Regions from separate parts of the Pseudomonas danubii genome, predicted to be linked through region 1. Evidence: riboswitches for the same ligand, from Rfam matches in the RefSeq annotation. Region 1 holds a riboswitch; each other region holds the start of a gene.
The links. A riboswitch is a leader RNA that binds a small molecule or an ion and turns the genes downstream of it on or off. The one in region 1 is predicted to bind cobalamin.
Positions count from the first base shown of each region.

Region 2: linked by a shared signal. The riboswitch ahead of PFZ56_RS16845 (TonB-dependent siderophore receptor) and the one ahead of PFZ56_RS23915 (CbtB-domain containing protein) in region 1 are both predicted to bind cobalamin.
Region 3: linked by a shared signal. The riboswitch ahead of cobO (cob(I)yrinic acid a,c-diamide adenosyltransferase) and the one ahead of PFZ56_RS23915 (CbtB-domain containing protein) in region 1 are both predicted to bind cobalamin.

Region 1 covers NZ_CP116502.1:5,303,955-5,313,905, forward strand. The annotation lists gene PFZ56_RS23900 (ATP-binding protein) at 1-758, opposite strand, end outside; gene cobN (cobaltochelatase subunit CobN) at 914-4,687, opposite strand; gene cobW (cobalamin biosynthesis protein CobW) at 4,691-5,761, opposite strand; cobalamin riboswitch at 5,859-6,071, opposite strand; cobalamin riboswitch at 6,145-6,371, shown strand; gene PFZ56_RS23915 (CbtB-domain containing protein) at 6,468-6,656, shown strand; gene PFZ56_RS23920 (CbtA family protein) at 6,668-7,369, shown strand; gene PFZ56_RS23925 (cobalamin biosynthesis protein) at 7,366-7,779, shown strand; gene cobM (precorrin-4 C(11)-methyltransferase) at 7,861-8,607, shown strand; gene nfuA (Fe-S biogenesis protein NfuA) at 8,781-9,365, opposite strand; gene PFZ56_RS23940 (fatty acid cis/trans isomerase) at 9,509-9,951, opposite strand, start outside.
Region 2 covers NZ_CP116502.1:3,640,198-3,650,148, forward strand. The annotation lists gene PFZ56_RS16845 (TonB-dependent siderophore receptor) at 1-1,758, opposite strand, end outside; cobalamin riboswitch at 1,856-2,059, opposite strand; gene PFZ56_RS16850 (arginine N-succinyltransferase) at 2,093-3,166, opposite strand; gene PFZ56_RS16855 (arginine N-succinyltransferase) at 3,216-4,232, opposite strand; gene PFZ56_RS16860 (APC family permease) at 4,408-5,757, opposite strand; gene PFZ56_RS16865 (N-formylglutamate amidohydrolase) at 5,942-6,694, opposite strand; gene PFZ56_RS16870 (glutamine synthetase family protein) at 6,678-8,033, opposite strand; gene PFZ56_RS16875 (isochorismatase family cysteine hydrolase) at 8,030-8,674, opposite strand; gene PFZ56_RS16880 (MurR/RpiR family transcriptional regulator) at 8,677-9,531, opposite strand.
Region 3 covers NZ_CP116502.1:6,133,147-6,143,097, forward strand. The annotation lists gene PFZ56_RS27495 (cobyric acid synthase) at 1-952, opposite strand, end outside; gene cobD (threonine-phosphate decarboxylase CobD) at 949-1,941, opposite strand; gene cbiB (adenosylcobinamide-phosphate synthase CbiB) at 1,934-2,842, opposite strand; gene bluB (5,6-dimethylbenzimidazole synthase) at 2,839-3,489, opposite strand; gene PFZ56_RS27515 (cobyrinate a,c-diamide synthase) at 3,482-4,804, opposite strand; gene cobO (cob(I)yrinic acid a,c-diamide adenosyltransferase) at 4,815-5,426, opposite strand; cobalamin riboswitch at 5,506-5,739, opposite strand; gene PFZ56_RS27525 (hypothetical protein) at 5,910-6,491, shown strand; gene PFZ56_RS27530 (sorbosone dehydrogenase family protein) at 6,562-7,881, shown strand; gene PFZ56_RS27535 (class I SAM-dependent methyltransferase) at 7,884-8,546, opposite strand; gene PFZ56_RS27540 (C40 family peptidase) at 8,569-9,102, opposite strand; gene PFZ56_RS27545 (C40 family peptidase) at 9,267-9,887, opposite strand.

The DNA of each region.
Region 1 (9,951 bases):
CGGGCGGCTCGCAACCACACCAGGTCGGCGCGCAGGCCGTCGACGCCTGCAGCGAAGCAACGCTCGGTGATCAGCTCCAGGGACAGGTCATCGAGGGCGATGGCCGGCAGCAGTGCTCGGGCCTGTTGGCAACGCTCGCGCAACGCCGTTTGCGCCTCGGCCCATTGGCCGCAGAAGCCCTGGGGATCGCTGTCGAAATCCAGGCGCCGGCGGATGATCTGCCCGCGCTCCTGCGGCGCGGGCTGGCCGCTCAAGGCGACGTTGAGGCCGAAGCGGTCCAGCAGTTGCGGACGCAGTTCGCCCTCTTCCGGGTTCATGGTGCCGATCAGTACGAACTTCGCCGAATGGCGATGGGAAATACCGTCGCGCTCGATCAGGTTGGTACCGCTGGCGGCCACGTCCAGTAGCAGGTCCACCAGGTGATCAGGCAGCAGGTTGACTTCATCGACATAGAGCACACCACCGTCGGCCTTGGCCAGAACCCCCGGCGAGAACTGCGCCCGGCCTTCGCCCAGGGCGGCGTCCAAATCCAGGGTGCCCACCAGGCGCTCTTCGGTGGCGCCCAGGGGCAAGGTGACGAACTGGCCGCTGGCCAAGAGATCGGCCAGGCCCCGCGCCAGGGTCGACTTGGCCATGCCCCGCGGACCTTCGATCAGCACACCGCCGATCTTCGGGTCGATGGCGGTCAGGCACAGGGCCAGTTTCAGGCTTTCGGCGCCGACCACGGCGGACAGCGGAAAATGGGGGGTGTCGCTCATGTCGGGGTCTCGCTCAAGGGTTGTGCAAACATCAGGGGGTGGCCGCTGCTACAGGTTGCGATCGGCACCGCAGAGCCGTCTGCGAAGAGGTTCGGGGCGGTAGCAGGTGACGTCGACGTCGTCGGCGTTCGCAGCCTGCGGCAGCGGCTACAGGCTCAGCTGTCTTCTTCAATATCCAGCAACAGGTGCTCCAGGGCTTCACGATAATCGCCGGGCTCTTGCCACAGGCCGCGCTGCTGGGCTTCCAGCAGGCGCTCGGTCATGTCGCGCAGGGCGTGGGGATTATGCTGGCGGACGAACTCGCGGGTCGAGTCGTCCAGCAGGTAGGCGTCTGCCAGCAAGGCGTACTGGTGATCGTCGATCAGCTCGGTGGTGGCGTCGAAGGCGAACAGGTTGTCCAGGGTCGCGGCCATTTCAAAGGCGCCCTTGTAGCCATGGCGCTTGACCCCTTCGATCCACTTCGGATTGGCCGCCCGGGAGCGGATCACCCGGTTCAGTTCTTCCTTGAGGGTGCGGATCTTCGGCAGGTCCGGCTGGCTGTGGTCGCCGTGGTAGCTGGCAGCCTTGGCCCCGCTGAGGCTTTCCACCGCGGCCAACATGCCACCCTGGAACTGGTAGTAGTCGTTGGAATCCAGCAGGTCGTGCTCGCGGTTGTCCTGGTTCTGCAACACCGCCTGCACCTGGCTCAGGCGGGTGGCGAACTGCTCGCGGGCGGCGGTGCCTTCGTCGCTGCCGCCATAGGCATAGCCGCCCCAGTTCAGGTAGACCTCGGCCAGGTCCTCGCGGCTCTGCCACAGGCGACCGTCGATGGCACCCTGGACCCCGGCGCCATAGGCCCCGGGCTTGGCGCCGAAGATCCGCCAGCCGGCCTGACGCGCGGCCGCGTCCTGCTCCAGGCCGGAGGCGATCAAGGCCTCGCGCTCGGCGCGAACCCTGGCCGCCAGGGGGTTCATGTCCTCAGGCTCATCGAGGGCCGCCACCGCTTGCACCGCTGCGTCGAACAGGCGGATCAGGTTGGCGAAGGCGTCGCGGAAGAACCCGGACACCCGCAGGGTCACGTCGACCCGCGGCCGGTCCAGCAGGCTCAGGGGCAGGATCTCGAAATCGTCCACCCGCTGGCTGCCGGTGGCCCACACCGGGCGCACGCCCATCAGGGCCATGGCCTGGGCAATGTCGTCACCGCCGGTGCGCATGGTGGCGGTGCCCCAGACCGACAGGCCCAGTTGCAACAAGTGATCGCCGTGGTCCTGCAGGTGGCGTTCGAGAATCAGGTTCGCCGACTGGAAACCGATGCGCCAGGCGGTGGTGGTGGGCAGGTTGCGCACGTCCACCGAATAGAAGTTGCGTCCGGTGGGCAGCACGTCCAGACGCCCGCGGCTGGGTGCACCGCTGGGCCCTGCGGGGACGAAACGGCCGTTCAAGGCGTCCAGCAGGCCACGCATTTCCGCCGGGCCGCATGCGTCCAGGCGCGGCGCGACCACTTCGCGCAAGGCGTCGATGATGACCCGTACCGGCTCCCAGCCCGGCTCATCCAACTGCGCCACCGGGCCCTGGAGCGCGGCTTCGATCAATGCTGCGGCGTACAGTTCCAGGCGTTCGCGCACATCGCCCGCCGTGCGCCACAAGGCATCGCTGAGCTGTCGCAACGGCTGCGGGCGACGCCCGGTCCAGGGTTCGGCCAGGGCGCAGTCCAGCGGATCGAAGCCCAGGTCGAAGGCCTTGGCCAAGGCCCGCAGCAGACTGGCATGGGCGCCCTTGCCATCGCCCCGGGGAATGCGCAGCAGGGCCAGCAGGGTATCGATGCGCAGTCGGCCGTCGGGGGATTCGCCGAACACGTGCAGGCCATCGCGGATCTGCGACTCCTTGAGGTCGCACAGGTAAGTGTCCAGGCGCGGCAGCCAGATCGCCGCGTCGGCGTCGCTGTCCAGCTGTTCGCCCAGTTGCAACTCACGGTCGATGTGGGTCTCGCGCACCAGTTGCAGGATGTCCCGTTGCAGCTCCCGAGCGCGACGTGGGTCCAGCAGCTGGGCTTCGTAGTACTCGTCCGCCAGCAGCTCCAGGTTACGCAGCGGGCCGTAGGTTTCGGCACGGGTCAGGGGCGGCATCAGGTGGTCGATGATCACTGCCTGGGTGCGGCGCTTGGCCTGGGCGCCCTCCCCCGGGTCGTTGACGATGAACGGGTAGATATTCGGCAGCGGCCCCAGCAACGCATCCGGCCAGCAGTTCTCCGAGAGGCCGACACCCTTGCCCGGCAGCCATTCCAGGTTGCCGTGCTTGCCGACGTGGATCAGCGCATGGGCGCCGTAGGTCTGGCGCAGCCAGAAGTAGAACGCCAGGTAGCCATGGGGCGGCACCAGGTCCGGGTCGTGGTAGACCGCGCTGGGGTCCACCTGATAACCCCGGGCCGGCTGGATGCCGACGAAGGTCAGGCCAAAACGCAGGCCGGCGATCATCATCCGCCCGTCGCGGAACATCGGGTCTTGCTGCGGTGCGCCCCAGCGCTGCAGCACCGCCTCGCGGTTGGCGGCGGGCAGGGCCTGGAACATCAGCGCGTAGTCGTCCAGGGCCAGGCTTTGCTGACACGGGCGCCGGTCGAGGCTGTCCAGGTCATTGCTGACCCCGCCCAGCAGTTGCCGGATCAGCTCGCTGCCGCTGGCGGGCAACTCGGCCGGCAGCGGGTAGCCTTCGGCGTGCAGGGCCTTGAGGATGTTCAGCGCCGCAGCCGGAGTGTCCAGGCCGACGCCGTTGCCGATGCGCCCGTCGCGGGTCGGGTAGTTGGCCAGCACCAGGGCGATGCGCTTGTGGCCGTTGTCCAGGCGCCCCAGCTCGACCCAGCGCCGGGCCAGTTCGGCGACAAAGTCCATGCGCTCGGGCTGGCCGCGATAGCAGACCACGTCCGACTGGCTGCGCTCGCTGCGCCAGGCCAGGTCCTTGAAGCTGATGGGCCGGCTGATGATGCGCCCGTCCAGTTCCGGCAAGGCGATGTGCATGGCCAGGTCCCGCGGGCCCAGGCCTTGCTCGCTGTCGCGCCAGCCGGGCTCGTTGTCCTGGGCGCAGATGGCCTGGATCACCGGAATGTTGCGGCGGAACGGCCGCAGGTGCGGGGCTTCGGGGCTGGATTGGGCAAAGCCGGTGGTGTTGAGGATCACCCCGGCCGCGGTTGCCTCCAGCCACTCTTCCACCTGGCTCAGGCAGCCGGGCTCCTTGAGGCTGGCCACGGCGATCGGCAAGGGGTTGAGCCCCGCCGCCTGCAAGCGCTGGCAGAACAGGTCGATAAAGCCGGTGTTGGCCGCCTGCAGGTGGGAGCGGTAGAACAGCAGCGCCGCCACCGCTTGATCGGGCTGCCAATCAACCTGCCAGTCGCTGAGAGTGGCCTGGCTCTTGTGCGGGTGGTAGATCGCCGTGCGTGGCAGGGTCTGCGGCTCGCTCCAGGGGTAGTCGCGCCCCAGCAGGCCGCTGGCCAGGCAGCGGTAGAAATTCAGCGCGTTGTCGCGCCCGCCCTGGCGCAGGAACTGCCACAGGCGATCGCGCTCGACGGGGCCCACGGTGCTCAGGTCGCTGAGCTCCGGGTCGGGGCGGTCGTCCCCCGGCACCAGAATCAGTTGCACCCCGCGCTGGGACAGCTCCACCAGCCGCTCGACGCCGTAACGCCAGTAGCCGATGCCGCCGTGCAGGGAAATCAGGATCACCTTGGCGTGGCGCAGCACCTGGTCCACATACAGATCCACCGAAGCGTGGTTCTGCACCTGCATCGGGTTGGCCAGGCGAAAGCTGGGGTAATCCTCGGGCAGCTGCTCGGCGGCATCTGCCAGCAGCGCCAGGCTGGAGTCGCCGCTGCACAGGATCACCAGCTCGGCGGGGGTTTGTCCAAGGTCGGCAATGTTGTCATCCGACACGAAACCGCCGGGCTGGGTCCTGAGCAGGTGCATGGCTTACACGCTGAGGGCGGCGCGCAGTTGCGCCTCGAGTTGGGCGGCGTCCAGTTCCTGGCCGATCAGCACCAGGCGCGTGGTCCGGGCTTCGTCAGCGCCCCACTTGCGGTCGAAGTGCTTGTCGAAGCGCGTGCCCACGCCCTGGATCAGCAAACGCATCGGCTTGTTGGGGATCGCGGCAAAGCCCTTGACCCGCAGGATGCCGTGCTTGACCACCAGCTGGGTCAGGGCGTCCAGCAGCAGGCTTTCGTCGGCCTGGGGCAGTTCGATGGAGATGGAGTCGAAGGCGTCGTGATCGTGATCGTCGTGGTCGTCGTCACCGTCGTGGTGGTGATCGTGGTGGCTGTGGCGACCGTCGATGTGTTCCTCGGAGCCGGCACCCAGGCCCAGCAATACGTCCAGGGGCAGGCGGCCGCTGCTGGCTTCGATGACCTTGACCGCCGGCGGCAGCTCTTCGGCCACTTCCAGGCGCACCTTGGCCAGGTCTTCGGGGTTGATCAGGTCGGTCTTGTTGAGGATCACCAGGTCGGCGCTGGACAGCTGGTCGGCGAACAGCTCGTGCAGCGGCGATTCGTGGTCCAGGTTGGGGTCGAGCTTGCGCTGGGCGTCCACTTGATCGGGGAACGCGGCAAAGGTGCCAGCGGCCACGGCCGGGCTGTCGACCACGGTGATCACCGCGTCGACGGTGCAGGCGCTGCGGATTTCCGGCCACTGGAAGGCCTGGACCAGGGGCTTGGGCAAGGCCAGGCCGGAGGTTTCGATAAGGATGTGGTCCAGGTCGCCACGGCGCGCCACCAGTTCGCGCATCACCGGGAAGAACTCTTCCTGCACGGTGCAGCACAGGCAGCCGTTGGCCAGCTCGTAGACCCGGCCGCTGGCCTCTTCCTCGGTGCAGCCGATGGAGCATTGCTTGAGGATCTCGCCATCGATGCCCAGCTCGCCGAACTCGTTGACGATCACCGCGATGCGCCGGCCCTGGGCGTTGTCCAGCATGTGCCGGAGCAAGGTGGTCTTACCCGAGCCAAGGAAGCCGGTGACGATGGTGACGGGAAGTTTGGCCAGTGTTTTCATCGGATGCCCCTTGGCAAAGGTGGCGGGCATACGGGACGAGAGCCGCAGCGCAGAGGCGCGCGGAGATTTCGCCACCGGATCACCCCGCCCGGTTGTAGTGAGAATCTGGGATCGAGGCAGGTCTCCTGGCTGGGGGCTTGCCAGTCATTGGACTGGCGGTTTCTGCGCCTTCCCGCAGGCGTTACGAACGCCAATGCAGTGGCCTTGCAGAAATGAAACCCTTCACAGTTGCGGGGGCAGCCGCGGCATCGACCGCGTTCCCTTCTTAGCTTCGACCGCTGGCCGAAGAACCTCGAAGGCGCAAGGCTACGCAGAGCGCGGGGGACGGTCAATCGGCAATACACCGGCATCCGCAATTGACGACGTTACCCCGCCCATGATTTGCTACGCGCCTTGTTACGGGTGCCCTTCACAGGGTGAAACGGGAAACCGGTGAATCACGTGCTTTACTAAAAAGTCGTGACCAGTCCGGTGCTGCCCCCGCAACGGTAAGCGAGCGAAGTGTCAGATCCACTGTGCCAAGGCATGGGAAGGCGACACTTGTCGGCACGGCATGACACAGCCCTGCCCCTCGCAAGCCCGGAGACCGGCCCGCAACACACACATAACAAACCCGCGGTGGGCGGGCGCTGTTGCAAACCCTGCGTGCTCCTCACGCGGGGTTTTCCTGCGCTCCTCCCCCGCCGACACTCCAAAGGGAAGCGCCATGTCGATCATCAGCAGCACCAGCCACTCCGCCAGCAGCACCTCCACCCTGAGCCAGCGCCTGGTGGCCGCCATCGGCGCTTCGCTGCTGGGCGCCTGCCTGGTGTATTTCGCCGGTTTCTCCCATATCGAAGCGGTGCACAACGCTGCCCACGATACTCGTCACAGCGCTGCTTTCCCTTGCCACTGAGACCTGCCGACATGATCAAGCGTATTGCACAAACCGCAGGCTTCAGCGGGTTGCTGGCGGCCTTGCTGCTGACCCTGCTGCAGAGCTTCTGGGTGGCCCCGCTGATTCTGCAGGCGGAAACCTATGAACAGGCCCCGGCCGTGGAGGCTCATGAACACGCCGCAGGCGCCATGGCCGGCCACAGCCACGACGCCGAAGCCTGGGAACCGGAAGATGGCTGGCAGCGAGTGCTGTCCACCACCGGTGGCAACCTGGTGGTGGCCGTCGGCTTCGCCCTGATGCTGGCAGGGCTCTACACCCTGCGGGCACCCAGCCGCACTTCCCAGGGCCTGCTCTGGGGCCTGGCCGGTTATGCGACCTTCTGCCTGGCGCCGACCCTGGGCCTGCCGCCGGAGTTGCCGGGCACCGCTGCCGCCGATCTGGTGCAGCGTCAGGTCTGGTGGATCGGCGCTGCCGCTTCCACCGCCGTGGGCCTTGCCCTGATCGTGTTCGCTGGCAACTGGCTGCTGAAACTGCTGGGCGCCGCCATCATCGCCGTGCCTCACGTGATCGGCGCACCACAACCGGAAGTGCATTCGATGCTGGCCCCGCAAGCACTGGAGACCCAGTTCAAAATCGCTTCACAGTTGACCAACGCCGCCTTCTGGCTGGCCCTCGGGCTGATCAGCGCCTGGCTGTTCCGGCGCAAGAACACGGATCCGTACTCGGCATGATCGAGGTGCGCGCAGCGTCGACCCTGGTGGTCGGCCTGGGCTGCCAGAAAGGCTGCCCGGCGACCACGCTGCGCGCGCTGCTGGATCAGGTGCTGGAAGCCCATCGCATCGATACGCAGCAGGTTTTCGCCCTGGCGAGCATCGACCTGAAACGGGCCGAGCCCGGACTGCTGGAGTTGGCCGAACAACTGGCATTGCCGCTGACCTGTTTCAGCAGCACGCAGTTGGCGCCTTATGCTTTGCGCCTGAGCCACCGTTCACAGATCGCCTTTGAACGCACCGGCTGCTACGGCGTTGCCGAAAGTGCGGCCCTGGCCATGGCTGAACAGCTGCATCCCGGCCCGGCCAAACTGCTGATCCCTCGTCAGAAATTCGCCCAGGCCACCCTGGCAATGGCCGCTTGCCGGTAAAATCCTCGATAATCCCCCGCCTTGATCATGAGCAATCTTCATTTGAAGCTGGCTCCAGCCCCTTTTTCACAGGACACAGCCATGACTGTCTATTTCATCGGTGCCGGTCCCGGCGATCCGGAACTGATCACGGTCAAGGGCCAGCGCCTGATCCATCGCTGCCCGGTGATCATCTACGCCGGCTCGCTGGTTCCCGAGGCTGTCCTCGAAGGCCACAGCGCGATACGAGTGATCAACAGCGCCGAGCTGCATCTGGAACAGATCATCGAGGCGATCAAGCACGCGCACGACCAGGGTCAGGATGTAGCCCGGGTACATTCCGGCGATCCGAGCCTGTATGGCGCCATTGGCGAGCAGATTCGCTGCCTGCGGGAGCTGGGTATTCCCTTCGAGATCATCCCTGGCGTCACCGCCACCGCCGCCTGTGCCGCCCTGCTGGGAGCCGAATTGACCCTGCCGGATGTATCCCAGAGCGTGATCCTGACCCGCTATGCGGACAAGACCGCCATGCCGGCCGGTGAAGAATTCGCTAGCCTCGCGGCCCACGGCGCCACCATGGCGATTCACCTGGGGGTCAACCACCTGGAGAAGATAGTCACAGAGCTGCTGCCGCACTACGGCGCCGACTGCCCGATTGCCGTGGTACACCGAGCCACCTGGCCGGACCAGGACTGGGTCCTGGGCACCCTGGCGGACATTGCCGATAAAGTCGCGGCCAAGGGCTTCCGGCGCACGGCGCTGATCCTGGTGGGCCGGGTGCTGGCCACGGACGCGTTCAGCGAATCATCGCTGTACCGCGCCGGGCACGCGCACCTCTATCGCCCCTGACCCCCTTTGCGGGAACTGGCTTGCCAGTGGAGGCAATCTCGGCATTGGCGCAAGGCTCAAGGGCCCTTTCGCCGGCAAGCCGGCTCCTACGGAGGCTTTTTTGCGGGGAGCTGGTTTGCGGGCATAAAAAAACGGCGCTCACGGGGCGCCGTTTTCTGTTCGCAGCGAACGCCTTAGTAGTAGGCGTTTTCTTTCTGCGTGTGGTCAGTGACGTCGCGCACGCCCTTAAGCTCGGGGATGCGCTCGAGCAGGGTGCGCTCGATACCTTCCTTCAAGGTCACGTCGGCCTGGCCGCAACCCTGGCAACCGCCACCGAATTGCAGCACGGCGATGCCATCGTCAACGACGTCGATCAGGCTGACCTGGCCGCCGTGGCTGGCCAGCCCCGGGTTGATCTCGGTTTGCAGGTAGTAGTTGATGCGTTCGTTGACCGGACTGTCGGCATTGACCATCGGCACCTTGGCGTTGGGCGCCTTGATGGTCAGCTGGCCGCCCATGCGGTCGGTGGCGTAGTCGACCACCGCGTCATCGAGGAAACCTTCGCTGAAGGCGTCGATGTAGGCGGTGAAGCTCTTCAGGCCAAGGGCCTTGTCTTCGGGTTTCTCTTCGCCCGGCTTGCAATAGGCGATGCAGGTCTCGGCGTACTGAGTCCCTGGCTGGGTAATGAAGATGCGGATGCCAATCCCCGGGGTGTTCTGCTTGGATAGCAGATCAGCCAGATAATCGTGGGCGGCGTCGGTAATGGTTATGGCGCTCATGGTGGTTCCTCGCAGACGTGGGCGCAGTTTACGCCAATCGACGCCGCTGACAAAGTCCTAGTATTTTTGTCGGGATAGACCTTGGTATAGGGCTTCCCCGGGGCCCGCCAGCGGGCGTCCCGAGGACAGATAGCGGCCCTGTATCAGAGGTTTTCGTAACGGTTCATGTCCATGACTCCGGCCTCGACCGGGTCGACTTCCTGCAGATAACGGGTCTGGTCGTGGAAGTACTGCCAGAACTGCGGATGACTGCGACGAATCCCCCAGCGATCGACGATCTTCTCGAAGCCGGCGGCGTCCCTGGCGGCTTGCATGGCCTGGACAAATGCCGGCACCTGCTCGCTTGGAACGTTGAACATGAAGTTCGGATAACTGCTGAGAATGCCCGGAAAAATGGTCAGGGTGTCCAGGCCCGGCTGGTAGCGTAGCGACTCGCCCAGCATGAAGGCCACGTTACTGTGGGCGCGATTGCGCAGCATGCTGTAGAACTCGCGCTTGCCGCTCGGGGCCTGGACCCGCAGCAAGGTGGCTTCCGGCAACTGCTCGATGACCTTGAGTCCCGCTGCCGGACGCGACGCCAGGCGGC
Region 2 (9,951 bases), 1.7 Mb from region 1:
GCCGATGTAGCGGATCGCGCCCCCCACGCCCCACTGACCATCCTCGGACTCGTAGCCCAGTCGCGAGCGGGCGAAGAAGCCGGGAATGTTGCTCAGGGTTACGCCGTTGCGCGACTCCAGCAGATTGCGGGTCAGGTCCGCCGAGAGGTTCCATCGCGGGCTGAACTGCCAGCGGCCGTCGACCTCCATGCCGCGCACCTTGATCCGCCCCTGGCCATTGACCCAGTGGATGCCATCGAGGGCAATCAGGTCGTCGATCTTGCGCTGGAAGGCGGTGACGCTGGCGTTGAACTCGCCGGCCAGCAGGCTGCCCTTGTAGTCCAGGCCGAGCTCGGCATTCAGGCTCTTTTCCGGCTTGAGGTTGCGGTTGCCTTGTTCGTAGTCCTCGTTGACGAACAACTGCTCGGCGTTGGGCAGCTTGAAGGCGCTGCCGTACTGGCCGCGCAGTTGCCAATGGGCATTGAGGTCGTACAGGGAGGTGAGCATGCCCACGGTGGCGCTCTCGCCGCCGCTCATCTTCTCGTGGCGGATGCCCAGGCTCGGGTGCCAGTCGGGCAGCGCCGCGAACACCGGGCGCAACTGGGTGTACAGGGCATTGGCCTGGGCCTGGTTATTGTCGATCTTGAGCACATCGTCCTGGCCCTTGAACCACTGGTTGTCGGTGCCGAACACCAGCACATGGCCGCCGTCCAGCTCGGCCTTGCCTTCGGCCTGCAGGCCCCAGTCGGTGAAGCCCCAGTAGTCGTTACGGTTTTTGCTCACCAGGCGGCCGTCTTTCAGGCTGTCGATCTTGGTGTAGCGCGTGTCCCAGTCGTTGACATGGCCCTTGACGAAGTAGCTGAAACGCTCGCTCAGGCGCTGCTCGAAGGTCGCGGTGGCGATCTGCTGGACGCGGTCGTTGGTGGTCTTCTGGTTGTTCACCGGGCGGGCGAAATCCAGGTTGGCATCGCTGTACTGGTAGAACAGTTCCAGGCGCGAATCGTCGGCGAAGCCCTGGATCGCCTTGGCGCCGAAGGTGGTCACTTCATAGCCGCGTTTCTTGTCCCGGGTGCTGGCGCTGTAGGCGCTGTTGCGATAGGGCTGGTAGCCATCGGAGACGTTGTGGCTGACATAGGCCAGCAGGCCCAGATCGCCCAAGCCATTGCTGAGGATGCGCTCCACCCGGGCATCGCCGCTTTGCCCCATGAAGCTGTCCAGGCCCAGGTTGACCTCGCCGGAGGTGTCGCGAGTCTGGGGGCTGCGGGTGACGATGTTGATCACCCCGGACACCGCCTGGGTGCCGAACAGCAGGCTCTGGCCGCCCTTGAGCACTTCGATGCGTTCGATGGCATTGGCCGGCAAGGTGTCCAGGTACAGGCCGCCGTACAGACGGTTGTTCAGGCGTACGCCGTCCAGCAGGATCAGGGTGTCGTCGTTGCGGCCCCCCAGCAGGGAATAGGTGCCGTAGTCGAAGGGGCCGTTTTTCGGCGCGACGTAGAGGCCGGGGACGTACATCTGCAGCACTCGGGTGATGTCGCTGCTGGGGCCGGCGCGTTCGATCTGCTGGCGGTCGATGATCTCCACCTTGCTGCCGTACCGGGCCATTTCGGCCACCGTGGTGGACTCCACCGAAGGGGCGGAAACCCATTGTCGTTCCAGTGTCAGGGGAGTGTCGTCCGCCAGCAGCAGGGGGCTGAACAGGCAGCCGAGCAGGGCACCGCTCAGGGTGCGCCGAGGTGCACGCCAGTCGCATGCAAGGAAGGTGTCAGTTGTTGTCATTCTTGGTCTTCTCGAAAGTGACTTCGGGAAGCACGCAGGAGAAGGTATCGGCCACAGGCACGCGACCATACCGGCCCATGCCCGCCCACCGCAGGATTGCCAAACAGACGTTTCAGGCCGGTCTCCGGGCTTGCGAGTCTGGCGGCATTCGCCTTCCCATACCGTGGGTACAGTGGCGTGTTGAATGCAGCACTCGCTTACCGTTGCGGGGGCAGCACCGGACTGGCCCTGAAAGGGCGCACCGGTTTCCCGTTTCACCTCGTGCACGGCGGCATGAGGCACCTGAAACTGGGCGGCATATGAACATTCGCCCCGGCGTTCGTCAATCTCGTGGCTACAGGGGCAGGGCGGCGTCCGGCGCGAGGGCGATCCCGGACTGGCCCTGAGGCCGCGCTGGGCAGGCCAACAGTGGCACGGCGCGTACCGAGTCCCCTGGCTGCAGTTGCAGGCGCTTGGCGGTCAGGCGGTCCACCAGCAGGCAGCCTGAAACCAGGCGCCCGGGGGCGGCGGTGATGCGGCAGTTTTCCAGGCGGCGGTTGTGAATCAGCCACACCGGCGCCTGTTCGTCCGGGCGGCCCACCAGCAAGGGCAGGGTCTGGCTTTCGCGCACGCTGCGGATCTTCGCCACTTCGGCCTCGATCAGCGGCCCGCCGTCGAAGATATCGATGCAGCCCTGATGGCTGAAGCCTTCGTCGCGCAGGATGTTCACCGCCTGCTCGGTGCTCTGGTGGGCCTGGCCGATGGCCGCCTGGGCCTGTGGGCTGAGCAGGCAGGTGTACAGCGGCTGGCGCGGCATCAGTTCGGCGATGAAGGATTTGCTGCCATGGCTGGACAGGCGGTTGGCCTGCTGGAAGTCCATCTTGAAAAAGTGTCGGCCCAGGCTGTCCCAGAACGGCGAGCAGCCCTGGCTGTCGAGCTGGCCACGCAATTCGGCCACCAGCTTGTCGCCGAACAGCGTCGGGTGTTCGGCGACGAACAGCAAGCGTGCGGTGGACAGCAGGCGGCCGGTGTAGCCCTGGCGCTGGTCGCGGCGCAGGAACAGCGAACACAGCTGGGATTGCCCGGTCATCTCGTTGCACAGGAACAGGGTCGGGATCTCTTTGTCGATACCCAGCCCCGGGGCTCTGCCACGGGTGATGCCGACCCGGTAGTTGTAGCAAGGCTCGCGCAGGCCGATGGCGCCGCTCAGGCCGCAGATGCCGATGATTTGCTGGTCGTCGTCCTCCAGCACGAACAGGTAGTCGGCATCGGCCCGTTCCACCCGGCTGGCGAAGGTGCGCTGGGCCCAGCGCAAGCGATGGGCCAGGCGCTCGGGGTCGGTGGAGAGGTTGTTCAACTCGCGACAGCTGCCCTCCAGCAAAGCCAGCACGCCGGGCAGATCGGTGACGCGGATCGGACGGACGATCATCGGTGCACTCCTTGCAACAGTCCCGGGCAGCGCAGAAGCGGCGGGCCACTCATAACGCGATTCCCCGCACCGGTTCGCCCGGTGTCACTTGCAGGGCCTGGAGCATCGACGGGTCGAGCCCGACCACATCGCCCGGGGCTTCATCCAGAGGCGCGACAATGGCGCGAAATCCCTGCAGTCGGTCATTGCTCAGCAACCAGTGGCGACCCTGGCCACTCTGGGGGCTGAGGTAGCTGGTCGCGACCCGGCTCTGAACGATCGAGCGTAGCTGGTTATTGCGGGCCTGCAGGGTCGGCCCGGCATCGAACAGGTCCACATACTGGGTAGGCGCGAAGCCCTCGTCGATCAGGATGTCGCAGGCCTCCCGCGCATCGGGGTGAATCCGTCCGATGCAGTCCTGGGCCGACGGCGGCAGCATCGGGATGTACAGCGGGTACTGGGGCATGAGTTCGGCCAGAAAGCCCCGGCCCTGAAGGGCGCACAGGCGTTCGGCCTCGATGTAGGGCAGGTCGAAGAAGTGCTGGCCCACCGCCTCCCAGAACGGCGACTCGCCGGCGGCGTTGCTGTAGCCGACGATCTCGCTGATGGTGCTCTCGGCAAAGCGCTGGGGGTGAGCGGCCATGAACAGCAGCCGCGCCCGGGACGTCAGTTGCGCCAGGGGCGTGCCCGACAACGCCGGGTCCACGTGGAAGCTGCGCAGCAGGGTCTGCTCGCTGAGGTCCTGGCACAGGGACAGGGTCGGCACGCCGTGTTCGATGTTCAGCTCCCGGGAGCTGCTGATGAAGGGACGGTTGCGCAGGCTGTAGAACGGCGCGGCAAAGCCCGCCGTGGCAAGAATGTCGGAACAGCCGTGGAGCAGGCCGCTGTCTGGGTCCTCGAGCACCAGAAAGTAGTTCTCCGGGCCCTGGCTGGCCTCGGTCTTGGCAAAGGACGCCAGGGAATCGAGGATCCTTTCCCGCAGGTAGGTTTCGTCATCCACCAGGGACGTTACGCCCAGCAGGCGTTCGCGGGCCAGGCGCAGCAGTTGGGGCAGATCGAATAACGCCACGGGACGCAAAGCCAGCATGGGTGCACTCCTGTATCAAGGGCCGCTCGCCCCGGGGGGCGAACATGGGCCAGACATCACTGTCGGTTACCACGCAGTTCCACGGCCGCGGCATCCGGCGGCCTGTCCCCGGGCGGCTCTTGGCGGCTGCCTCGGGGGGGAAGCGCGACGCCATCCGGCGCCGCAGGTAAGTCACTTAGGGTTTGAGCGGATCGGGCAGGGCGGCACCGCTGCCCAGCTTGTTCAGCAGGAACAGGTAGACCAGCCCGGCGGCTATCCAGATGGCGCCGAGCTTCTGCGCATCCACGCCCATGTTGTACATGATGGCGCTGACGATCACGAAGCCGATCACCGGGCAGATCAGGTGGCGGATCACCTGGCCGGACTTCTGCCGGCGCCAGTAGAAATTGATCACGGTGATGTGCAGCAGCATGAAGCCGCTCAGGGCGCCGAAGTTGACCAGTGAGGTCAGGGTGTCCACCGAGTTGATGAACAGGTAGCAGATCAGCAGCGACAGCACCGCCACCAGGTAGATGCTGATGTGCGGGGTATTGTGTTTCGGGTGGACCTTGGCCAGCACCTTGGGCAGCTTGCCGTCCCGGGCCATGCCGAACAGCAGGCGCGACACTGCGGCTTGCGAGGTGATGGCCACCGCCACGCCCCAGGCCAGCGCCGTGGCCACCCCGGTGAGGGTCGCCAGCCAGCTGCCGGCGGCCAGTTCGGCGATCTCGTAGAAGGCGGTGTCGGCGGACTTGAAGCCCATGCCGGCGGCCAGGTCCGTGGCGATCCAGGTCTGCACCACGAAGATCGCCCCCATCACCACCAGGGTGATCAGGGCGGCGCGACCGACGCTGCGGCCCGGGTCGCCCTTGACCTCTTCGGCCAGGGTCGAGATGGCGTCAAAGCCCAGGAACGACAGCACCGCAATCGAGACGCCCTGCATCAGCATGCCGAAGTGGAAGTGTTCCGGGCTGTACAGCGGCGCCAGGGTCAGTTGGCCGTTGCCGGTGCCGCCGTGCAGGGCGTTCCAGGCGTAGAACAGGAAGATCCCCAGGACCACCAGTTGCGCCAGCAGGAACAGGATGTTCATCCGCGCAGTGAAGGTGATGCCCCGCAGGTTGACGAAGGTGGCGCTGACCAGGAACGCCAGGATGAAGCCGACCTTGGGCACTTCCGGGTACAGGTGGTTGAGGGCCATGGCCGCGTAGACGTAGAGCAGCGGCGGGATCAGCAGGTAGTCCAGGAGCATCAGCCAGCCGGCGAGAAAGCCGACATGGGGATTGAGGCCGCGCTGGGCATAGGAGTAGACCGAGCCGGCGATGGGGAAGGCGCGGGCCATGGCGCCGTAGCTCAGGGCGGTGAAGACCATCGCCACCATGCCGATGATGTAGGCCAGGGGCACCATGCCCGGGGCTTCCTGGTTGACGTAGCCATAGACCCCGAACGGGGCGATGGGGATCATGAAAATCATCCCGTAGACCACCAGGTCGCGCAGGCTCAGCCCGCGCTTGAGTTCCTGTTTGTAGCCGAATTCTTCAATCTCCATGAAGCAGTTCTCCTTGTAGCCAATGTAAGTGGGCGCATCCGGCGGCGAGGGTCGTCATTGACGCCTCGCGCGCCGGTCTGTGTTTGAACCTGGCAGGGTTAAAGACACACCACAGCGGTTTTTCTTGTTGTTGTTCCTGTCCTGCAAACAGCCTTTGCTGCGTTCAAGCGTCTTTCAACCTTCGTTACAGCAGTGGCGCCAGACAGTCGCTCCAGTGCTGCACCGCTTCAGGGCTGCGCAACAGGTCGTTGCGCACCTCGATCAGTACCGACTCCAGGCCCCGGGCATCACCGTGCACCGGCACGGTCATGTCGCTCAAGGGGTCGATTTCATAAGGCTGGTTGCCCGCCACCTTTATCGGCAGGGCCCACAAACCTTCCAGTATCCGCGCCGCGTAGGCGGTGGCGTTGCCATACAGCACGCCGACTTCCAGCGCGCGTGGCTGGCTGTAGTACACCGGGGTGAAGCTGTGAATCCCCACCACTCGTACCTCGCGCCCCTCGGCCAGGCGCCGGTCGATGATCCGCTGCAGACGCTGGTGGAACGGCGTGAACAGCTGCTGGCGGCGGTACTCGCGGGTGGCCTCGTCCAGGTGCTGGTTGCCCGGCACCTGATAGATCTCGCTTTGCAGCGGGATGCTGTCGGGGGCGTGGCGCGGCCGGTTGAGGTCGATCAGCAGGCGCGAATAGTTGGCCGCGATCAGGGTCGCGCCCAGGGCCCGGGACAGACTCTGGGCCAGTTCCAGGGCGCCCGGGTCCCAGGCGATGTGCTCGCGGGCCGCCACCTTGTCCAGGCCCAGGTCGTGCAGGGCCGGTGGAATGTAGTGGCTGGCGTGCTCGCACACCAGGATCAGCGGATGCGTGGAGTCTTCCCGCAGCAGGCGATAGGCCGGCTCGGTATAGAAACCGTGCTCGGCGGATTTAGTACAGGTGTCCATAGTGCTCACAGAGATCGGCAGCGGTCAGGTGCTCGGTCAGGGACACTTCCTTTTGTTTGACGGCGAAATAGGTGCTCAGCAGCTCCGGCGGCAGGGTCTGCAGCAATTCCGTGTTGCTGCGCAGGCATTCCAGGGCCTGGGTCAGGGTGCCGGGCAGGGGCACGATGCCGCTGGCCAGGCGCTGTTCGGTGCTCAGCTCATCGGGGACCTTGTCGGTCATTGCATTGAGCGGCAGCTTCTGTTCAAGGCCCAGGCGTCCGGCGATCAGGATCACGGCCATGGCCAGGTGTGGCGAGGCGGTGGCATCCAGGGCGCGGAATTCCAGGTTGTACTGCGGCGCCACGGGCTTGCCGCCGATGTCCACGGTGGGGCAGATGCGCAGCGACGCTTCGCGGTTGCGCAGGCCCAGGCAGGCGTAGGAGGCGCTCCAGTGATGGGGTTGCAGGCGTTCGTAGGACAGCGGCGTCGGCGCGGTGAAGGCGCACAGTGCCGGCAGGTGCTTGAGCACCCCGGCGGCCCAGTGCTGGCCCAGCCGTGACAGGTCGTCGCCGCGGACCGCCAGGGGATCGTAGAGCAGTGGCGTGCCGTCCAGGTCTTGCAGGCTCAGGTGCAGGTGCACCCCGTTGCACACGGCGTCCGCTGCGGTCTTGGGGGCGAAGCTGACCCGTTGCCCCAGCTGCCGGGCCACCTCCCGGGTGATCTCGCGCACGTTCACCGCGCGGTCGGCGGCGGCCAGGCCCTGGGTCGGGCGGCAGGTGATCTCGTATTGCTGCTTGCCGTATTCGGGGAGGAACATTTCCGGTTCGACACCGGCCGCCCGCAATGCCGCCAGCAGCCAGCCACCGAAGGCCGCGCCCTGGCGCTGGGCCTCCAGGGAGAAGGCCAGGTGCTCGCGCTGAGCGGCGCCGCTGTCGAGGTTGAACTCGTGCTCGAAGGCGGCGGTGATCTGGATGCCCAGCTCACGGTAGCGCTCGACCTCGTTGCGCAGCAGGGTGCGCGGGCAGGCGGCCCAGGGCTGGCCATCGGTCTGGCAGATATCGGCGTGAATGTAGTCCAGGGGCGCGGCCGTGGCATCCGGACCGGCGCCGACAGTGACCCGGCTGTCCAGGTCGGGTATCAGCCGCAGGTCGCCATAGGCGCCCCAGGGGTTGTCCTCGGCGATCAGGTCCTGGGGCGTCAGGGCGCTGTTGGCCGGCACCCAGCCACAGCCGCCGATCCGGTAGCGCTCCAGCTCGTCGCTGGGAAAGGAGCGGCCCCGGGTGACGCCGATCAAATCGGTGGTGACGATGCTGGTCATGGCCAGTGGCGTCAGGGCCTCGATGCCCTGGCCGCGGCTCATCCGCGGATCTCCCGCAGGCGGCCGAGCACGGTCTGGGTATCGGTGATCCAGCAGTAGCCCTTGATCGCATTCAGGCAGGCCTGGTGCCGAGTATCGCTGTAGGTGGCGCAGGCGTCCTCGACCAGGGTCACCAGGTAGCCGCGGTCGGCGGCGTCACGCACGGCCATGTCCACGCACTGGTCGGTGACGATCCCGGCGACGATCAGGTGCCGGGTTTCCAGGTTGCGCAGCACGTAGTCGATATTGGTGGAGTTGAACACCCCGGAAGAGGTCTTGGGCAGGACGATCTCGTTTTCCACCGGTGCCAGCTCGTCGATGATCGCCGCCTGGGGGCTGCCCTTGGGCAGGTGCATGTCCGACAGCTTGTGGTCCAGGGAGCGGTCACGGCCGTCGGCGGTCAGGCTTTCGATAATGGTGTGCAGCACGTTCTGCCGTGCTTCGCGCACTGCGGCCAGCAGGCGTTGCTGGTTGGGGATCACCTGCTCCCGGGCACGCTTGAGAAAGGCCTCGCCCTCGGGGCCTTGCAGGTGCGGGTCGAACTGCGGTTCGAGCCAGGCGCGCTGCATGTCCACCAGCAGCAGGGCGGTGTGATCGACGACGAAGGGCAAGTCCCGGGGCGAACGGTGGGGCAGGCTGAACATCCTTATTTCTCCTCCAGCACATGGGTATCGAATTGCGCCCGCAGGGCGTCGATGCCCTCCAGGCGTTGATCAAGATCGGCGCTGCGCGGGGTCAGGCAGGCGATCAGCGCCTCGACCTGGGCCAGCGCTGGCACCAGGGTGTCGAATGGCGACAGGGACTCCACCGGGGCACTGATGATCAGGTCCGCCAGCTCCCGCAGCGGCGAGGCATAGATATCGGTGAACAGCACCACCCGGGCGTTGCGCGCCTTGGCTGCGCTGGCCACCCGCAGGGCCTGGGACTGATAGCGGCGGTAGTCGAACAGCAGCACCACATCCTGGCGTTGCAGATCGAACAGGCGGTCCGGCAGTTGCGCGTTGTCTTCAAGAAAGAAACAGCCCGGGCGCATCAACCGCAGGTGGTTGAGCAGGTAGTGGGCGAGGAAGCTGCTGAAGCGTCCGCCAAAGCAGTACAGCTGATGACGGCTGTCCAGCAGCCAGTCCATGAGTACGCGGATGTCTTCGGGCTGGGTCAGGGACTGGGTGTCGTGCAGGGCGCGCTGGCTGTCCGCCAGGTAGCGGCTCCAGGTATCGCCCTGGGCCACTTGTGAGCGTGGGCGCAGCAGGGTGCTGGGGGAGCGCAGGCGGTCGTCCATGTCGCTGAGCAGGGCTTCCTGGAATTCGCCGTAGCCGCTGAAGCCGAGTTTCTTCACCAACCGCACGATGGTCGGGTCGCTGACCCCGGCGTGTTCCGCCAGGCGTGACATCGGCCCCAATCCGTTGCGCGGGTAGTGGTCGAGCAGGGCGCGCACGACTTTGCGCTCTGAAGGCGTCAGGTCGAGGGCGGGGTCGGTGATCAGGTCTCGGAGAGAGGGCATCGGGGTGCCTTGGAAGCTGAATGTCGTTTTTGTTTCATAAAATGGCTAAATGATATTTATGTAATGGACGTTACATGTCTAGTGAAATTTGCGTGGGTGGTGAAATGCTCTGAAATGGGGCGGGGTTAGGCGGGGCGGGTGGGGGGGCATATCCGTTGCTGCGGTAACGGCTACTTATGGTTTCGCTCTTACAGCGACTCACTTTGGAAAAGCCCCAAAGTAAGCAAAGGGCTCCTGCCCCTCCACTCGGTGCCTCGCTTAGGCTCGGCATGCCCTCACTCCGGCATTGATCCGTGGGCCGCCGCCACCGGCCATCCATGGCCGGGTGGCGGCTAACCCGGCGTCCTGCCGGGTTACCCACGGATCAATGCCTGCGTTCGGCCATCGTGGTTAACGGGGCGTTCAGATCAAGATCAAGAT
Region 3 (9,951 bases), 830 kb from region 1:
GCCGGTCGATGGCCCGATCCCAGCCGTTGGCTCGCAGATAGGCCAGATCGCCGCGTACGCTTTTCGAGCCGGGAAGAATGATCAGGTCGGCGGCGGGAATCACCTGCCCGGGGCCGATGAACTGCAAGTCCACCTGAGGATGCAGGCGCAACGGATCGAAATCCGTGTGATTGCTGATGCGCGGCAGCACCGGCACCACCACCTTCAGCACTTGCTCGACCTTGCCGGCCTGGCGCTGGTCGATGCCGTCCTCCGCCTCCAGATGCAGGTCCATGACATAGGGCAGCACGCCAATCACCGGCTTGCCGGTACGGGCCTCCAGCCAGTCCAGGCCCGGCTGCAAAAGCGCCAGGTCACCGCGGAAACGATTGATGATGAAGCCCTTGACCCGCGCCTGCTCGCTGGGCGAAAGCAGCTCCAGAGTCCCCACCAGATGGGCGAACACCCCGCCACGATTGATATCGGCAATCAGCAGCACCGGACAGTCCACCGCTTCGGCAAACCCCATGTTGGCGATGTCGCCAGCCCGTAGATTGATCTCGGCAGGAGAGCCGGCCCCTTCCACCATCACCACGTCATAAGCGCCTCGCAGACGCTCATGAGAAGCCAGAACCGCCTGCATGGCGATGGCCTTGTAGTCGTGATAGGCCACGGCATTCATGGTGGTGACGGCCCGGCCGTGAATGATCACCTGGGAGCCGGTGTCGCTGTTGGGCTTGAGCAGCACCGGGTTCATATCGGTGTGGGGTGCCAGGTTGGCCGCCTGGGCCTGGACCGCCTGGGCCCGTCCGATCTCACCACCGTCGGCGGTCACCGCACTGTTGAGCGCCATGTTCTGCGGCTTGAACGGCACCACGCTGACGCCCCGGCGCAGCAACCAGCGACACAGCGCGGTCACCAGCGTGCTCTTGCCGGCATCCGAAGTGGTGCCCTGTACCATCAGCGTGCTCATGGATAGTCCTTGCGATAAGCCTGCAGCGCCTGTTCCAGGCGCGCCCAATCGGCATCGTCGGCGGGCAGGCCGAAGCGCAGACTGCTGTTGTGGGCGAACAGCCGCAGGAGAATGCCGCGCCGCGCCATGAATTGATAAAGCCGCTCGGCCTCGGCGGTGATCAGCCACTGGAACAGCGCACAGCCGCCCTGAGGCTTGAAGCCGTAGCGCGCAAGAACTTCACTCAAGCGCTCGCTGGCCACTTCACTGCGCAGACGTTGCCGGGCATGCCCCTCGACATCCCGCAGGCAAGCCTGCCCCAGCACCCGGGTCGGCCCGCTGACCGCCCAAGGGCCAACCTGCTCCGCCAACAACCTGAGCAACCGGCGCTCGGCCAGGACAAAGCCCAGGCGTACGCCAGCCAGCCCGAAGAACTTGCCGAATGAACGCAGGACAATCAGCCCCACCTGATGGGCATGCCGGGCCAGACTCAGTTGCGGGGTGTTATCCATGAAGGCTTCATCCACCACCAACCAACCACCGCGCTGGGCCAAGCGGGCATGCCAATCCAGCAGGCGCTCGGGCGTGAGGCTCAAACCGGTGGGGTTGTTGGGGTTGACCACCACCAGCACATCGAGGCTGTCGAGAAAGAAATCCACTTCCTGCTCCAGTACCTCACGCACCCGGTAGCCACTGCGCCGCCAGGCCTCGGCGTGTTCGGCATAACAGGGTGACAAGACCCCGACCTTGCCCGCCCGCCGCAGCCGCGGCAGCAATTGGATTGCCGCCTGGGAACCGGCCACCGGCAGCACCTCAGTCGCGCCGTAGTAGGCGCAGGCCGCCTGTTCCAGGCCATCATCGGTTTCCGGCAGACGTGCCCAGGCACGCAGGGGAATGGTCGGCAAGGGAAATGGCCAGGGCGCCAATCCGCTGGACAGATCCAGCCAGGCCTCTTCGGCGATCCCGTGTTCCTGGGCCGCCTTGCGCAACCTTCCGCCGTGCTCAAGCATAGAATTCAGCCCCCAGGCACAAAATCAACAACCACAGCCAGACACCCCGCTGCACCAACTGCCAACCGCGATCGATGGAGTCGGCACTCGCCGGCTCGCCTTCGCCCAGTTGCGGACGCTGGTGCAACTCACCGTGATAAATCGCTGCGCCGCCCAACTCGACCCCCAGGGCGCCCGCTCCAGCCGCCATCACCGGACCGGCATTGGGGCTGTCCCAGGTCGGTCCCTGGCGCCACCAGCATTTGAGCGCCAGGCGGGTCTTGCCCAGCAAGGCATAGGTCAGGGCCACCAGACGCGCAGGAATATAGTTGAGCAGGTCGTCGATTCGCGCCGCCGCCCAGCCGAAACGCTCAAAACGCTCGTTGCGATAGCCCCACATTGCATCCAGGGTGTTGCTCAGGCGATAGAGCACCACCCCCGGCGCACCGGCCACGGCAAACCAGAACAAGGCGGCGAACACGGCATCGCTGCCGTTTTCCAGCACCGATTCAGTGGCTGCCCGCGCCACTTCGGTGGCGTCCAGTTCACTGGTCTGACGGCTCACCAGAAAACCGACCCGACGCCGGGCTTCATCCAGGTCTTCACTGCGCAAAGCCTGAGCCACCGGCGCAACGTGCTCGCCGAGGCTGCGCAGGCCCAGGGCGCAATACAGTGCAATGATCTCCACCACCCAACCAATGTAGGGCAGCCAGGACAGGGCCGTGGCCAACAGGGTCAAGGGCAGCACCGCCAGTACCCAGGCGGTGACCCCATGACTGCGCCAGCCTCGGCCGGCGGCGTTGAAACGTTGCTCGATACGATCCGCCATACGGCCAAAAGCTACCAGCGGATGCCTGCGCTTGGGTTCGCCCAGCAGCGCATCCAGCGCCACCCCGGCGACACTCAGCAACGCCACACTCATTGACTCACTCCCCAGTAATTCTCATACAGCAACTCACTCAATGGCCGGGGTTGCGCCCAACCCTGCAGCGCCAGCATCGGCGCCGGATAGAACTCGGTAACCGGGCCCAGGCACAACACGGCCAAGGGTTTGGCACCGGCGGGCAATCCCAGCAGGTCGGCCAGGGCCTGGGGCTCGAACAGCGAAACCCAGCCCATGCCCAGGCCTTCGCTGCGCGCCGCCAGCCAGAGGTTCTGAATGGCACAGGACAGCGAAGCCAGGTCCATTTCCGGCAGAGTGCGCCGACCAAAGACATGCCGCTCACGCCCATCCATCAACGCCGCCACCAGCACCTCGGCACAGTCATTGATGCCTTCAACCTTGAGTTTCATGAACTCGTCGGAACGCTCTCCCAAGGCCTCGGCAGTGCGCACCCGCTCCTCCTCCACCAACTGCTGGATTCGTCCACGTAACGGGCGATCGCTGATACGGATAAAACGCCAGGGTTGCATCAACCCCACGCTGGGTGCCTGATGCGCCGCCTCCAGCAAACGCCGCAGCAGCTCGGGCGCGACACTGCCACCGGCGAAGTGACGCATATCCCGGCGCTCGGCAATGGCGCGATAAACCGCCTCACGCTCCGCCGTAGAAAAATCCTGCTCACTCACCTACCGCATCCTCTATAGGAGCTGGCACGAACAAAGCCGCCACCGCCGCCGGGTTGGACGGAAAATAAAAGTGCACATAGGAGGCAGTCATCCGCCCATCGCGATACACCGCTTCCGCACCACGGCCACCATTGGGGCTGATGCCGCGGGCAATCGGCTCGAGTTGCGTACTGGTCAGGGAATGATGATAAGTGTGACCACGCAAGCTGCCTTCCGGTAACTCCACCGCTTGCAAGGCCAGGGCCGCGAGGCGCTTTTGCATCACGGCATCACCGGGCAGCAGCCCCAAGAGATTGGCACGCTGCCCTTCGACGTCGGTCAGGGAGTCCAGCAAGTACAACATGCCGCCACACTCCGCGAGCAACGGCTTGCCCGCACCATGATGGGCACGAATGGCACCCAGCATCGCGGTGTTTTGCGCCAGTGCCTGGTGGTGCAATTCAGGGTATCCACCGGGTAGATACAGACTGTCCGCCTCCGGCAGCTCAGTGTCATGAATCGGCGAGAAGAAGCTCAACTGCGCGCCCATGGCCCGCAACAGATCCAGGCTGGCACCGTAGGTAAAGGCAAACGCCTCATCCCGCGCCACAGCGATTCGCACACCGGCAAGCAAAGGCTCGCAGGGTACCGGCGTTGGTGCGGCAAAGCTCACTGCCGGCGGCAGTGCCACTTGGCAACTGCTGGCCAGGGCTTCAGCGGCAGCATCAAGACGCAGGTCCAGATCATTCAGCTCGCTGGCCTGTACCAGCCCCAAGTGGCGGCTGGGCAACTCGATGTCAGTCTCCCGGGACAAGGCACCGTACCAGCGCAACCCCTCGGTGAGGCTTCCTTCGAGCAACTGCGCGTGACGCAAGGTGCCTACCCGATTGGCCAGCACCCCGGCGAACGGCAGGTCCGGCTGATAGCGGGCCAGTCCCAGAGCCAGTGCACCAAAGGTCTGGGCCATGGCGGTGCCATCGATCACCCCCAGCACCGGGACGCCGAAATGCCGCGCCAGATCGGCACTGGAGGGCGTGCCATCGAACAGCCCCATGACCCCTTCGATCAGGATCAGGTCTGCTTCGCCCGCAGCATCCCACAGCAAGCGACGGCTTTCCTGTTCCCCGACCATCCACATATCCAGCTGGTACACCGGAGCACCGCTGGCTCGCTCAAGAATCATTGGGTCGAGAAAATCCGGACCGCACTTGAATACCCGCACCTTGCGTCCCTGGTTGCGGTGCAGGCGGGCCAGTGCCGCGGTCACGGTGGTCTTGCCCTGGCCGGAAGCCGGTGCGGCGATCAATACCGCCGGGCAATGACGAACATCGGTCATGAATTCACACTCACAGTTCAACACCTTTCTGCGCCTTGATACCGGCCTGGAACGCATGCTTGACCATGCCCATTTCAGTGACGGTATCTGCCAGCTCGATCATCTCCGGCTTGGCGCCGCGGCCGGTCACCACCACATGCTGCATGGGTGGCCGAGCCTGCAGATCACTGAGCACCTGGTCCAGATCCAGGTAGCCGTGCTTGAGGGCGATGTTCAACTCGTCGAGTACTACAAGACCAATCTCCGGGTCGCTCAACAGCTCCCTGGATACGGCCCAGGCCGCTTCGGCCGCAGCAATGTCGCGCTGGCGATCCTGGGTCTCCCAGGTGAAGCCCTCACCCATCACGTGAAACCGCACCTGCTCTGGAAAACGCCGGAAGAACAACTCTTCCCCGGTGCTGTTACGGCCCTTGATGAACTGCACCACACCACACTGCATACCGTGGCCCATGGACCGCGCCAGCATGCCGAAGGCCGAACTGCTCTTGCCCTTGCCATTGCCAGTCAGCACCAGCAACAGACCACATTCGTTGGGCGAGTTGGCGATGCGCTCGTCGATCACGGCTTTCTTGCGCAACATGCGCGCCAGATGGCGCTCGTCACGATCGGGGGATTCACTCATGGGGCAGCTCTCCGTTGGGGCTGGGGAACGGCGGGCAGGAAAAGAAAGAGACGGCGCTAGCCTGGCATCGCCCACCGTGATGCCGTTGGATGGATCAGGCCGGTCTCCGGGCTCATGAGGGGCATCGCTGCCGGGCTGCGCGCCTTCCCATGTCATCGACACAGTGGCATGTGGCACAGCCTTGACTCATCTACCGTTGCGGGGGCAGCGCCGGAATCGTTGCCGTGTCCATCGCTGGAACAGGCCCTGACCGGCTTCCCTGTTTCACTCTGTCGACCGTGGGCCACAGAGCACCTGAAACAAGTCGCGAAGGTTAGAGGGTTGGGGGTGGAGCGTCAATTAAAGCCAGCCGTCGCACACCACACAAAACTGCACTGCATCAACAAACTGACGCCAATCTTGTGCCACACTCAGAGCGGTGATATCAAAAAGCCACAATTCAGGACCCAAGGTCCTGCCGCACAACAATAAGGAGTGAGCTCGATGCAAGGCATGATCATCAGCAATCCAAAGCTGGAATTCCTGCGCCCGATGCTGGAACGCTGGTTCGATTGCATTGACCGCTACAACGCAGTCCGCGGCGATAGCGAAACCCCGTACTGGTTCGATGAAAAGGCCAACCTGGGATTACTTTCCGCGGCTGCCTGGATGGCGGAGATGATCAGCCTGGAACACAGCCCCAGCAAGAAGCAACAGGAAGACGGCGCCCGCAACGCTCGTACCGACCTGTACCTGGCCACCAAGGACGAACGCGCCTATATCCAGACCACCCAGCGCTGGCCGCGGGTCAACAGCCTGCACCTGACCCAGCCATTGCTGGACATTGCCAGTGATGCCAGAAAGATCAGCTACCCCAGCGACCTGAGGCTTGGCTGCCTGTTTGTCGCCCCGCAAAAAGCCCAGCACAGCGCCTCTCCCGAAGAACTTCAGGACATGCTGGACGAACTGCAAAAGGAGCACTGCTGCGCCGTAGCCTGGTACTTCCCCTACGCCTACCGCAAGCTGCATAACGAAAGCGGCCACTACCATCCTGGGATTGCCGTACTGTTCAAAGAGGCCCGCTGATCAGGCGGAACCATCGAATGGCTATGCTCCTCTATGACTACGACGTTCGTGCACTCATAGGGAAATCAGCATGCTCAAGCTTCAACACACCTTGCTTATCGCTATCGCCGCCGGCCTCACCGCCTGCGGCGAAACCTCAAGCCTGCAAGTCTCGGACGGCACCGGACCGAACCCCAAACTGCCGCAGCCCAATCCCACGCTGATCCCCACGGTCAATATTGCCCCCGCCATCGGCTGGCCACAGGGCGCAAAACCAACAGCAGCAGCCGGCACACAGGTTGCCGCCTTCGCCGAAAACCTCGACCACCCACGCTGGCTGTATGTATTACCCAATGGCGATGTATTGGTAGCTGAAACCAATGCACCGCCCAAGCCGGATGACAGCCAGGGCATTCGCGGCTGGATCGCCGGAAAAGTGATGGGCCGTGCCGGCGCAACCGTCCCCAGCGCCAACCGCATTACCCTGTTGCGGGACCAGGATCACGACGGCGTGGCGGAAACCCGCAGCCTGTTCCTGGAGAACCTCAACTCCCCCTTCGGCATGACTCTGGTGGGCAATGATCTGTATGTAGCGGACACCGACAAGCTGCTGCGCTTCCCCTATCAGGCCGGTGACACCCACATCAGCGCAGCCCCCACCAAGGTGCTTGACCTCCCCGGCGGCACACTCAACCACCACTGGACCAAGAACGTCATCGCCAGCAAGGACGCAAGCAAGCTGTATGTCACCGTCGGCTCGAACAGTAACGTTGGGGAAAATGGCCTGGATAAAGAAGAGGGCCGTGCAGCCATCTGGGAAGTGGATCGAGCCAGCGGCAAGCATCGCCTGTTCGCCACCGGCCTGCGCAACCCCAACGGCCTGGCCTGGGAGCCGGTCAGTGGAGCGCTATGGACCGCTGTCAATGAGCGCGACGAGATTGGCAGCGATCTGGTTCCGGACTACATCACCTCGGTCAAGGACGGGGCTTTTTATGGCTGGCCCTTCAGTTACTACGGGCAACACGTGGACGTGCGGGTCAAGCCACAAAACCTCGAACAGGTGAGCAAGGCAATCGCCCCGGATTATGCCGTGGGCCCACATACGGCTTCACTGGGCCTGACCTTCGCCGAAGGCAGCAAACTTCCCGCGCCCTTTACCGAAGGTGCCTTCATCGGCCAGCACGGCTCCTGGAACCGCAAGCCCCACAGCGGCTACAAGGTGATATTCGTGCCTTTCCGTGCAGGCAAACCCCAAGGACAACCGATCGACGTACTCAGCGGCTTTCTCAATGCCGATGAAAAAGCCCTGGGACGCCCGGTCGGGGTAGTCATCGATCAGCAAGGGGGGCTATTGGTCGCCGATGACGTCGGCAACAAGATCTGGCGGGTATCCGCCGCCAAAGCGCCCTGAGTTCAGCGCTTGCGGCACAGGGTCAGGCCATCCCCCAGGGGCAGCAGTGACAAATCGATGCGCGAGTCATCCTTCAAGGCGCGATTGAGCGCCTGGATGGCTCGGGTATCCTCACTGGCGGCATTCGCCTCCAGCACTCGCCCGCTCCATAGCGTGTTGTCGAACACCGCCAGGCCCCCAACTCGCAGCAAACGCAGGGCAAACTCCAGATAGGCCGGATAATTGGCCTTGTCCGCATCGATAAAGATCAGATCGAAAGACTCAAGCTGGCCCGCCTGCTCCAGGCCAACCAGGGTCTGCAGCGCGGGCGCCAGGCGCAGGTCAATACGCTGGTCGACTCCCGCGTCCTTCCAGTAGCGACAGGCGGTGGCATTGTAATCGCCGGGAATATCGCAACAGATCAACAGACCATCGTTGGGCAGCGCCTGGGCCATGCACAAGGCGCTATAGCCGGTGAAGGTCCCGACCTCAAGGATGCGGCGAGCACCGATCAGCTTGATCAGCAGCGCGAGGAACTGCCCCTGCTCCGGCGCCACCTGCCAGCGCGCATTGGGCAGCGCCTGGGTTTCGTCACGCAAACGACGCAATAAGGGCGTCTCACGCAGTGAAACGTCCAGCAGGTACTGATAAAGGGCATCGTCGAGGTTGAGGGTACGAGCAGTCACGAGCACCTCGACCGGAGAAGTGTTATGGATTGTGCGCCAGATGTTCCGGCTGCAGTACACGCTTGGCGCTCAGGTAGGCCTTCTGCCAATAGGCTTTGGACAGACTGTCGAGCTTCACGGTGCCACCTGTGGCCGGGGCGTGCACGAAACGCCCTTCGCCAACATAGATCCCGGCATGGCTGACCTGAGAACCGCCATTGGTGGCGAAGAAGATCAGGTCACCGGTCTGCAAGGCATTCTTGCCCACATCCGGCGCCTGCATGCCGATCATTTCCCGAGTCGAGCGCGGCAAGGAAATACCCGCCGCATCACGGTAGACATAACCAATCAAACCGCTGCAATCGAATCCGGAGTCCGGTGTATTGCCACCCCAGCGATAGGGCGTACCTACCAGACCCAAGGCGCGAAACAGCACGTCTTCGGCAACCGGAGAAAAGGCCTGGGAGGAATTGAATACCGGAGCACGTACCACAGGCGCCGGAGGCGGTGTACGACTGGCGCAAGCACTGAGCAGTGCAGCGAGGGCAATAAGCGCGAAACGGGCCGAGGTCGACATAAGCTGAACAATCCTGATCGGGATGCGGCTTTCTCTGCCGTGGTACTGAAAACAAAACCGCGTAAGCAGGGCTTACGCGGTTAGTTTCAACAATAGATCAGGATTCTAGCGCCTACACGCCAAACTTCAAGTAAGACTTTAACTTCGCCCTACAAACAGTCTGCTTATTTACGTGCAGTGACCACGGTCGGTGCCATGGCGAGGGCTCGCTTAGCTTCGATGAAGGTCTTGCTCCAATAGCTGTCACCCAGGCTGTCTACTCGCACGCCGCCACTGCGACGGCTGCTGGAGTGGATGAACTGATCATCCCCCAGATAGATACCGGCGTGACTGACGCGCCCGCGACCGTTGGTGCTGAAGAACAGCAGATCGCCCGGCTTGAGGTTGTTACGCGCTACCAGAGGAGCTTTGACGTTGATCATTTCGCGAGTGGAGCGCGGCAGGTTCATGCCCGCCTCTTCGCGAAACAGATAACCAATGAAACCGCTGCAATCGAAGCCGGCTTCCGAGGTACCGCCGAAACGGTAACGGGTACCGATCAGGGACATGCCGCGCTCAAGGATGCTGTCAGCCAGAACTGGCAACTGGTAAGGCTTGCTGTCAGAGAACTCTGCCAGTTCCTTTTCAGTTGCCAGCTCTTCCTGGTAAACAGCGGAAGACTGGTTTTTTGCGGAGACTTGAGCCTGTTGCACGGGTTGCTGCTGAGACACAGGGGTGTGAGAAGCGCAACCAAACAACAGGGTAACGAGTGCGAGAGGCACGAGGGGTGCGAAGCGATTTAGCATGGGCACGACCGTGGCTTGAAATAAAAGAAGACGCGACTATGCCTTCTATCGCCCTCATTTGCAA